DNA from 2 places in the Nonomuraea sp. NPDC050540 genome. Region 2 is predicted to be linked to the other one. Evidence: riboswitches for the same ligand, from Rfam matches in the RefSeq annotation. Region 2 holds a riboswitch; the other holds the start of a gene.
What was found. Region 2 has a riboswitch for thiamine pyrophosphate ahead of ACIBI5_RS15145 (purine-cytosine permease family protein). Riboswitches for the same ligand answer to the same signal wherever they lie in the genome.
Positions count from the first base shown of each region.

Region 1: another riboswitch for thiamine pyrophosphate. It lies ahead of thiO (glycine oxidase ThiO); the one in region 2 lies ahead of ACIBI5_RS15145 (purine-cytosine permease family protein).

Region 1 is NZ_JBITHA010000003.1:392,627-397,992, forward strand. Features, by position in the region: gene ACIBI5_RS12125 (thiazole synthase) at 1-113, opposite strand, end outside; gene thiS (sulfur carrier protein ThiS) at 106-306, opposite strand; gene thiO (glycine oxidase ThiO) at 422-1,606, opposite strand; TPP riboswitch at 1,596-1,712, opposite strand; gene ACIBI5_RS12140 (NAD(P)/FAD-dependent oxidoreductase) at 1,771-2,925, shown strand; gene ACIBI5_RS12145 (Rv2175c family DNA-binding protein) at 2,956-3,330, shown strand; gene thiE (thiamine phosphate synthase) at 3,308-3,946, shown strand; gene ACIBI5_RS12155 (polyprenyl synthetase family protein) at 4,032-5,084, opposite strand; gene metF (methylenetetrahydrofolate reductase [NAD(P)H]) at 5,155-5,366, shown strand, end outside.
Region 2 is NZ_JBITHA010000004.1:129,697-135,062, forward strand. Features, by position in the region: gene ACIBI5_RS15120 (LCP family protein) at 1-469, shown strand, start outside; gene ACIBI5_RS15125 (GPP34 family phosphoprotein) at 765-1,415, opposite strand; gene ACIBI5_RS15130 (Fpg/Nei family DNA glycosylase) at 1,469-2,347, shown strand; gene ACIBI5_RS15135 (DUF1203 domain-containing protein) at 2,340-2,819, opposite strand; gene ACIBI5_RS15140 (rhodanese-like domain-containing protein) at 2,880-3,203, opposite strand; TPP riboswitch at 3,280-3,394, shown strand; gene ACIBI5_RS15145 (purine-cytosine permease family protein) at 3,387-4,757, shown strand; gene ACIBI5_RS15150 (methylated-DNA--[protein]-cysteine S-methyltransferase) at 4,759-5,283, opposite strand.

The DNA of each region.
Region 1 (5,366 bases), on a different contig from region 2:
TCGGTGCCCGAGGCGGCCAGCGCCTGGTCGAGCACGTCCAGCGAGGGGGCGCCGCCGGTGCCCATGATGAGGCGGGAGGCGAACTTCTCCCCGCCGATGATCAGCTCATCCACCCTGCACCGCCGTCAGCACCTCGACCCGGTCGCGGTCGGCCAGCGCCGTGGTCTCCCACGAACTGCGCGTGACCACCTCGTCGTTCACGGCCACCGCGACCCCCTTGGTGGCTTCCGTCAGCGTCCGTACGGCCTGCGCCACCGTCGTCCCGTGGGGCACCTCATGCGAGGCCCCGTTGATCGTCACATTCATGAAATATCCCCCTTCGGGATGAAAATTCGGGAAGCCAGGTTTGGGGAGGCGAGCTTCGGGTGGTCGGGTTCGGGAGGCGGGTAGTTGGTCGGCCGGTATGGGGCGGCAGGGCTGCTCAGGGTGCGAACCGGGCGGGCGAGCACAACGACGACAGCTCGCGCTCCTCGCCCATGAGGACGGCGGCCGTGAGCGGAGCCAGCAGCACCCCGCCCCGGTGATGCCCGGTGGCCAGAAGCAGCCCCCGCTCACCGCCCGGCCCGACGAGCGGCAGGTTGTCCGGCGTGCCGGGCCGCAGCCCCGCCACCACCTCCGCCAGCTCCAGCTCGGTCACCCCGGGCACCAGCTCGCGGGCGTCGCGCAGCAGCTCGTACACCCCGCCCGCGGTCACCCGGGTGTCGAACCCCAGCTCCTCCTGCGTGGCTCCCACGACCAGCTCGCCGTCGCCGCGCGGCACCAGGTAGACGGGCAGGCCGTGCACCGTGCCCCGCACGCACCTGCCCAGGAGTGGCTCCGGCGAGCGCAGGCGAAGAATCTGCCCCTTCACCGGCCGCACCGGCACCGGGGCCAGCGACCCGCTCCACGCCCCCGCCGCCAGCACCACCCGCTCGGCGCGCAGCTCCTCCCGGAACGGCCCGCCGTGTTCCTCCCGGTAAGGCTCGCCGCGCTCCTGCCGGTAAGGGCCGCCACCGGCCTCCCGGTGCGCCCCGTCACCGGTGTCACCCGGGCTCAGCCGTACCCCCTGGACGCCCTCATCGCCGCGCAGCAGCTCGCGCACCCGCGCCCGCACGATCGGGACCCCGAGGCGCTCCAAGGCGGCCAGCAGCGCGCCGGCGACCCTGCGCGGGTCCACCCAGGCGTCGTCGGGCGCCAGGAGGCCGCCGCGCACGGACGGCGCGAGCATGGGCTCCAGGCGGCGGCATTCGCGCCCGCCGAGTCGTTCGACCCGCAGCCCCAGCTTCTCCATGAAGCCCGCCGTCTCCTCCAGGACGGCCAGGTCGTCGGCGCCGAAGGCCACGTCGAGCGTGCCGTCGGCGCGGTAGTCGAGCGCCCCGGCGGCGAGGCCCGCGTCGGCGGTCAGCTCGGCGGCGAAGGCGGGCCAGCGCGCCAGGGAGGCCGCGCCCAGGCGCAGCAACGGCTCCTCGGTGAACGTGACCTCGCTCACCGGCGCGAGCATCCCCGCGGCGGCGTGGGTGGCGCCCGAGGCGGGCGCGGGGTCGACGACGGTGACGGGCCGTCCTGAGCGGGCAAGGCGCCAGGCCACGCTGAGCCCGACGACGCCGCCGCCCACGATCACGTGCATGTCCGCTCCCTACGCCGGCATGATCCGGATCAGGTGTCTTGCGGTCGAAGGCCCGATGAAGCCTTCCTCTCAGTCCGGTTAAGGCCGGACTCCCGCGCGTCTTACGGTCCCAGCCTACGGCCTCGGCAGGCACTCTCACGATTGACCCCGGTATGGTCGGAACCGTGGATCACGTGGTGGTGGTGGGAGCCGGCCTGGCCGGAGTACGCAGTGTCGAATCGCTGCGCGGGCGCGGGTTCGAAGGAAGGATCACTCTCCTCGGCGAGGAGAGGCACCGGCCCTACGACCGTCCACCCCTGTCGAAGGCGGTGCTGCTGGGCACGAGCGACGACAGCTTCGTCGACACCGACCTGGCCGCCCTGCGGGCCGACTTCCGGCCGGGCGTGGCCGCGAAGAGCCTGCGTGAGGGCGTGGTCGAGACCACCGAGGGCGACCTGCCCTACGACGGCCTGGTGATCGCGACGGGCTCCGAGCCGATCCGGCTGCCGGGCGAGGGCCCCCAGCTGGTCCTGCGTACGCTCGACGACGCCCACGTGCTGCGGGCCGCCCTGGTGCCCGGCGCGCGGGTGGCCGTGGTGGGCGCGGGCTGGATCGGCGCCGAGGTGGCGACCGCGGCGCGCAAGGCGGGCTGCGTGGTCACCGTGATCGAGGCGGCGGGAACGCCGCTGTCGCACGCGATCGGCGAGATGGGCGCGCGCACGCTGCCCTGGTACGAGGGCGTCGACCTGCGGCTCGGCACGATGGTCAGCGAGGTCGTCGAAGGCGGTGTGGAGCTGGTCGGCGGCGAGTTCGTGCCCGCCCATGTGGTGGTGTCCGGCATCGGCGCCCGCCCGGTGCTCGAATGGCTCGCCGACGCCGACATCGACCTGCACAACGGCGTCGTCACCGACGAGCACCTGCGTACCTCCCTGCCCGGCGTGGTGGCCGTCGGCGACTGCGCCAACTGGTGGTCGCGCCGGTTCCAGACCCGGATGCGGGTCGAGCACTGGGACACCGCGCTCAACTCTCCCGACGTCGCCGCCGCCACGCTGCTGGGCGAGAAGGCGGTCTACGACCCGGTGCCGTACTTCTGGTCGGAGCAGTTCGGTCACATGCTGCAGTACGCCGGATACCACCCGGCGGGCGGCCGGGTCGTGTACCGCGAGGGGCAGAAGTGGTCGGCGGTGTGGCTGACCTCAGAAGATCGGATCACCGCCGTGCTGGCCGCCGATCGGCCCCGCGACCTCGTCCAGGGCCGCCGTCTCATCGAGGCTGGCGCCCGTCTTGATGTGGAACGCCTGGTAGATCCGGATGTGACCCTACGAGATTGTGTTGTTTGAGCAAGCACTCCATGTGGTAGTTGTGGTTTCGTGACGCTTTCTGTTGCACAGATCGACCGGGAGACCGACCAGCTCGTCAGCGAGTGGCTCACTCTCCCCGAAGTGGCCGCGCGCCTGGATCTCACGATCGGGCGGGCCAAGCAGCTCCTCAAAGACCACAAGCTCCTCGGCGTACGGCGAGGCAGCGGCGGGCCCCAGGTGCCCGCGGTCTTCCTCGACGGAAAGGAAGTGATGAAGGGCCTGCCAGGCACGCTCACCGTGCTGCAGGACGCCGGCTACGACGAGGCCGAAGCCCTGCGCTGGCTCTTCACCCCAGATGACTCACTGCCAGGATCGCCCGTTGACGCGATCAAGGCCGGTAGACACACAGAGGTCAAGCGGCGTGCCCAAGCCCTCGGTTTCTGAGGCCCGCCTCTACCTCTGCACCGACGGGCGGCGAGGGCGCGGCGACCTGGCCGACTTCCTCGACGCCGTGCTGGCCAACGGCGTGGACATCGTCCAGTTGCGGGAGAAGGGACTCGAGGCGCGCGAAGAGCTCGCGCTGCTCGAGGTCTTCCGCGACGCCTGCGACCGGCACGGCAAACTGCTCGCCGTCAACGACCGGGCCGACATCGCCTACGCGGCCCGACCAGACGTGCTCCACCTGGGGCAGGACGACCTTCCCGTGACGGTCGCGCGAGAGATCCTCGGCGACGACATCGTCATCGGACGGTCCACCCACTCCGCCGCGGAGGCTTCCGCCGCCGCGGTGGAGCCGGGCGTCGACTACTACTGCTGCGGCCCGATCTGGCCGACGCCGACCAAGCCCGGACGCCACGCGCCCGGACCCGCGCTGCTGAGGCACGCGGCGGCGCTCGGCACGGACCGGCCGTGGTTCGGCATCGGCGGCATCGACCTGGACAACCTCGACGAGGTGCTCTCCTACGGGGTGCGCCGCGCCGTGGTCGTCCGTGCCATCACCGAGGCGCCCGACCCGGGCGCCGCGGCGGCCGAGTTCGCCAAGCGGCTGTCCGCCGCCTGATGCGGTAGGTGTTCGGGGCCGTGCGTCGGTCAGACGTACGGCTTCGCCCTTCTGCCGGAGTGCCTGGAGCGGGCGATCAGGAAGGTCAGGACTTGCGGGACGTGGCGGCGACGGCCAGGCCGTCCAGCGCCGCCCGCGCCTCCTCCGTGATCGGCGCCCTGGCCAGCGCCGCGAGCGCCTCGTCCAGGTAGGACGCGATCAGGTCCTCGCACTCCTGCAGTGCCCCGGTGTCGGCGATGATGCCGCGCAGCGTCGCCACCCCCTGCTCGTCCAGCGCCGGATCACCCAGCAGGCGGCGCACGATCTGGGCGTCGTCGGAAGAGGCGGCCGCGAGCGTCTTGGCCACCAGCATCGTCCGCTTGCCCTCGCGCAGGTCGTCCCCGGCCGGCTTGCCCGTCTGCGCGGGGTCGCCGAACACGCCCAGGATGTCGTCGCGCAGCTGGAAGGCGATGCCGACGCGCCGGCCGTACTCCACGCAGAGCTCGTCGATCCACGGCTGCGCGCTGCGGGCCGCGAGCACGAGCCCGAGCCGCAACGGCTGCTCCACCGAGTACTTGCCGCTCTTGTACAGCGCCACGCGCAGCGCCGAGTCGAAGGAGTTCTCGCCGTGGGCCTGCTCCAGCAGGTCCAGGTACTGGCCGCACATCAGCTCGGTGCGCATGTGGTCGTGCAACGGCTGCGCGGCCGCCAGCGACTCCGGCGGCAGCGAGCTGGTGCGCCACATCTCGCCCGACCAGATGAGCAGCAGGTTGCCCAGCAGGATCGCGGCGCCCTCGCCGAACTGCTCGGCCGCGCCGTGCCAGCCGGCCTTCTCGTGCAGCGCCTGGAAACGGCGGTGCGCCGACGGCATGCCGCGGCGCAGATCGCTCTTGTCCATGACGTCGTCGTGGACAAGAGCGCTGGCCTGCAGCAGCTCCAGTGAGGCCGCCGCGGCGAAGATGCCGGGCCCGTCCTCGCCGCCCGCGCCGCGCCAGCCCCAGTAGCAGAACGCCGGGCGCAGCCGCTTGCCCCCCGACAGCAGGTCGTTCGCCGCCGCCAGCAGCGGCTCCAGGTCGGGGTCGCCGAGGGCAGGCTCCTGCCGGCCGACGAACTGCCTGAGCGAACGGTCCACCTGCTGGCGCAGGGCGTCAGTGGTCATGCTCATGAGACTAACGGGCGGTGGACCAGGCTTCGATCTCCGCTCGATCCGCGGGCGGTAACCTTGGTGCATGGCGCTTGGTCGACCCTCCATCCTGCCCGATCGTGTTCCCACCGTGCGCGAGCTGCTCGCCTCCGGTGGACGGTCGTTCTCCTTCGAATTCTTCCCGCCGAAGACCGACGAAGGCGAGCGGCAGCTGTGGCGAGCCATCCGCGAGCTGGAGTCGCTCCGCCCCACCTTCGTCTCCGTGACGTACGGAGCGGGCGGCACCACCCGCGACCG
Region 2 (5,366 bases):
CGGCGTCGAGATCAACGTGCGGGCCGACATCAACGACCCCAAGGCCGGGCTCAACCTCAAGAAGGGCAAGCAGGAGCTGACCGGCGGCCAGGCGCTCGGCTACGTCCGCACCCGCAAGGGCGGCGCGCTGCCGGACTTCGAGCGGACCAAGAGGCAGCGGCAGTTCCTGGGCGCGGTGGTGAAGAAGGCCGCGAGCCCCGGGGTGCTGATCAACCCGTTCACCTCGATCCCGCTGGCGGCGAGCGCGACGGACGCGGTCGTGGTGGACGAGTCGACGGGGGCGTTCGACATGTTGTCGCTGGGGCTGGCGATGGGCGACAGCCCGGTGACCACGGTGGTGCCGTTCGGCGGCAACGAGATCGCCGGCGGCGGCACGGCCGTCAAGTGGGACACCCAGAAGGCGCTGGCCCTCTTCAACGCCCTGAAGGCCGACAAGCCCGTCCCCAAGGACATCCTCGACGCCAACTGACCACGTCTTTCGTCACGGGCGGTCTTTCCGTTACGGCTGCGCCGCCCCCACCCCACCCGCCGCAGCCCCTGACCCTCCGTCCAGGGACACGGCGGGCAGGGCGCGCGGGCGGCCCGCCGCAACACCGCCCCGCCGGCACGCGCCGGGACCGAGGCGGGCACACCCGCTCCTGGGGCACACCCGCCAACAGCCCGCTCGGCAAGCACGCCCTGGCCCGTTCGGGGGCTTCCGGATCCCGGTGGGTGGGTCTCCCGGCGCATGGGGTCTGGGCGGGTCGGGTCTGGGGTGGGTCGGGTCAGGTCGTCGTGGTGGCGGTGATCGCGGCCGTGGTGGCCGTGATGAGGATGACCGAGTTGATGGCGGCGATGGTCTTGGCCACCGCGTCGCCCGCCCACTGTCCCTCGGCGATCTCCTTGACCCGCTTCCTGTCGGCCCCCGGGAAGGCCTTGCGGTCCAGGTTGGCGGCGTGCAGGACCGCGATCAGCACGGCGGTGCGCGCGTCGGGCTCGGCGCCGCCCAGGACGGCGGCCACCCGGGCGCGGATCTCGGCCTCGACCCGCCCGTCCACCTCGGGCCAGCGCGAGGTGGGGAACAGGCCGAGCACCTTGGCCCGCTCCTCGCTCAGGACTTCGGCGGCGGCCAGCCGTTCGAGAAGACGCTTGCGGAGTTTGCCCGAGTACAGCTTCTGCACCCACCACACCGGGCGGCGCGCCTTGCCGTCCTCGGCCATGCGGGCGAGGACGGCGTCGAGTTCGGGGTCGCCGAGCGGGGCGGCGTTCTTGACGGACACCTTCTTGTCCGAGAGCTCCAGCCGGTCGTTGATCGCCAGCTCGGCGAGGATGGAGCCGCCCAGCGCGGTGTCCAGTTGCGTGCCGGGGATGAGCTGTCTGCCCTCTTCCTCGCTGTGGGCGAGAAGGAGGACTTCTTCGGCGATCGTCACGTTCATACCTTGACCCTAGCGCCGTGTTTTCCACAGCCTGTGGACCATAATCTGGATGCATGCCCGAACTTCCAGAAGTGGCGTCGCTCACCGATTTCCTGCGTGAGCGGGCTGTGGGCCGGACGATCCTGGCCGTCGACGTGGTCGCCTTCCAGGCGCTGAAGACTTTCGATCCGCCCGTCAGCGCGCTCGGCGGGCTCACCGTGACCGGCGTGGCGCGGCACGGCAAGTTCCTCGACCTCGACTGCGACGGTCTGCACCTGATCATCCATCTGGCGCGCGCCGGGTGGCTGCGCTGGAAGGACGACCTCTCGGGCGCGAAGCCGGTCCGTCCCGGCAAGGGCCCGCTGGCGGTCCGGGTACGGCTGGCGCCCGACGACGAGGGCCTGGCCCCCGGGTTCGAGCTGACGGAGGCGGGCACACAGAAGCGCCTGGCCGTCTATGTCACGAAAAATCCGGATGAAGTGCCGGGCATCGCCTCGCTCGGCCCCGACCCGCTGGCCGACACCTTCACCGTGGACGTGCTGAAGGGGATCGTGGGTGGCAACCGTACCCAGATCAAAGGTCTTCTGCGCGACCAGAAGGTGATCGCGGGCATCGGCAACGCCTACTCCGACGAGGTGCTGCACGCGGCCAAGATGTCCCCGTTCAAGATCGCGGCCTCGCTGACCGACGCGCAGGTGGCCGATCTGCACGAGGCGATCGTCGCCACGCTGCGCGAGGCGGTCGAGCGGGCGCACGGGGTGGCGGCCAAGGACCTGAAGGCGGAGAAGAAGTCGGGCCTGCGCGTGCACAACCGGGCCGGGCAGCCCTGCGACGTGTGCGGCGACACCATCAGGGAGGTCTCGTTCGCCGACTCCTCGCTGCAGTACTGCCCGACCTGCCAGACGGGCGGCAAGCCGCTCGCCGACCGCCGTCTGTCGCGCCTGCTCAAGTAGCCCGGTGGGCGGCGAACTGGAAGCAGCCGTACTCGACCGCCCGTACGTGGACCAAGGCCACCTCGGGGTCGGAGAGCACCTCCTTGAGCGCGACCTCCGGGTCGGCGCCCTCGGGCAGGAGGCGGCCGCCGTGGATGCGCCCGTCGGCGGTGTAGGCGCGCAGGACCCGCTGGGCGGTGTGGGCGGCGGGCCAGGCGGTCGTGCCGGGCCCCTCGCACGGCTCGGCGTGGACGAAGATGGGCCCCAGCTCGTCGTAGGGCCCGGGGTCGGCGCCGGTCTCGGCGGCCCAGCGCCGCAGCGGCGCGTACGACACCAGGGCGATCCGCTCGCCCGCCGCAGCCTTGCGCAGGCAGCACCGCAGCGGCGCGCCGCCCGTCTCGTCGATGCTGAAGCGGGGCGCCCGGCCCGCGTCGTCCGCCCGGAGCAGCTCGCGCACGATCACCGGGTCGATGGCGCTGATCTCGTATTCCATGCTCCGATGCTCTCCCGGCCGCCCGCCCGATGCTGGCGGCGGTCGGACCTGGCATTCGGGTCAGGCCACGAACGGCTCCTGGCCGCCCTCGCTCACCATCGGGCGCCTGGCCGCCTCCCACGACTGCATGCCGCCGCCCACGTTGACCGCCTCGCGGCCGACGTGGTTGAGCCAGGCCGCCGCGTGCGCCGAGCGCCCGCCGACCCGGCACACCACGTACACGGGCTGCCCGGCGGGCACCTCGTCGAGACGGGACTGCAGCTCGCCCATGGGGATGTGCACGGCGTCGGGCGCGTGCCCCGCCACCCACTCGCCCTGCTCACGCACGTCAAGCAGATACGCGTCCGCGGGCACGTCCTTGGCCTCGATCTCGGGAACCGTCATGTACCCATTCTCCCAGGCCTCAGGACCGCCCGGTGTCTTGCCACCCGCCGGGCGAATGGCATAATCCGCCTGAAACTTACATAAGCGCGGGAGCTCGGGCACGGCCGGGCTGAGAGGGCAATCCCCACGCATTGCCGACCGCATGAACCTGACCGGGTAATGCCGGCGTAGGGAGCGTTCACGATGACGCGTGTCGTCGATGGATCACACCACTCTGATGAACCCCACCACTCGGAGGTGGCCCTGACCCTGGACGGGGCCACGCCGAAAACCCTCGGCGTGCTCGACCAGGGCGCGCTGTGGGCCAACCTCGCGGTCAGCCTGCTGGGCTTCTCCGGTGCGCTGCTGCTGCTCAACCCCCTGGGCGACGCGCCGCTGAGCCTGGCGGCGGCGCTCACCGCCACCGCGGTCGGCAGCCTCATCGGCACCGCCATGGTCGGCCTGTCGGCCATCCCCGGCACCCAGACGGGCAAACCGGCGATGGTCCTGCTGCGCGGGCTGTTCGGCGCCAAGTTGTCCTACATCCCGACCGTGCTCAACATCGTCCAGATGATCGGCTGGGGCGCGTTCGAGCTCTGGGTCATCTCCAACGGCGCGATGGCCATCTTCGGTACGGCGGTGCCGTACGCCGTCTGGGTGCTCGTCGCCGGGGCGATCACCACGGGGCTGACGATCTGGCCGCTGGGCGCGATCAGACTGCTGCGCAGGTACGTGACGATCGGCGTGATCATCGCGATGGTCTGGTTCGCCGTGGACTTCCTGGGCAAGGCGCCGCCGCAGACCGGTGGCGACTGGACCGCGTTCGCCCCGGCCGTCGACTACGTGATCGCGCTGTCGATCTCGTGGGTGCCGCTCGCGGCCGACTTCGCGCGGCACTCGCGCTCCAGCAGGGCCGCCTTCACCGGCGTCGTGGGCGGCTACACGCTGGCCCAGATCGCCTGCCTGGGCCTGGGCGTCTACGCGGTCGCGCTGGCCGGGACCTCGGCGGTCGCGGCCAACTCCACCGCGGTGTTCGCGCCGTTCGTGGCGGCGCCGCTGGGCGCGCTGTTCTTCGCCATCCTGGTGCTGCGCGAGACCGACCAGTCGTTCGCGAACGTGTACTCCACGACCGTCTCCCTGCAGAACCTCATGCCGAGAGTGGACCGGCGGATCTTCTCCACCGCCATCGGCGTGGTGACGGTCGCGATCGCGCTGGCCGTGGACGTCACCTCCTACGGCGCCTTCCTCGGGGTCATCGGCGCGGTCTTCGTGCCGATGTTCGCGGTGCTCGCCGTCGACTACTTCCTGCTGGGCGGCGGCACCCGGTGGAACACCGCGGAGAACGCGCCGGCCCGCTGGTCGATGCTGATCCCGTGGGCCCTGGGCTTCGCCGCCTACTGGGTGACCACGGGCACGCCGACGGTCGAGGCGTGGGACCGGATCTGGCTGCCGTTGCGCGAGGCCGTACGCCAGCCGTGGATGAACGGCGCGCTCGGCGGCGCCATCGTGGCGGCGCTGGTGACGTTGCTGGTCGGGCTGCTCGGCCGCACCCGCGGGCGGGCGGCGGTGAAGTGAGTCAGCGGCTCTCGACGGTCAGGAGGTGGCGCTTGGCGGCGGCGCCTCCGGCGTAGTCGCCGAGCTCGCCGTCGGCCTGCACGATCCGGTGACACGGGACGATCACGCAGACGGGGTTCTGGGCGAGCGCGTTCCCGACCGCACGCAGCGCGCGCGGCCGGCCGATGCGCTCGGCGATCTCGCCGTAGGTCGTGGTCGTCCCGTACGGCACCGCCATCATCTTCTGCAAAACCGTCTTGGCGAACGGCGTGGCGAGGGTGAGGTCCACCGGCGTGGTGAACGTGCGCAGGCGCCCGGAGAAGAACGCGTCGAGCTCGCGGCGCACCGGGTCGAGCCGGGCGGCGTCGGGCCCGATGAAGGAGCCGAACTGCTTGGCGACCCGCTCGAACACCGTGTTCTCTTCGTCGAAACTGCAGGTCACGACCCCGCGCGCGGTCACGGCGAGGACGAGTCTGCCGACCGCGCCGTCGTAGGGGCCGAAGGCGACGTCGGGCGGGTCCTCGCTGCGGTAGGTCGAAGAGGTCACGCGGAGCAGGGCATCGAGGTCACCGCTCGACATACCCTCACCCACTTCGCCACCTGGGAACCCGTGACCGCAGCGTATCGGAC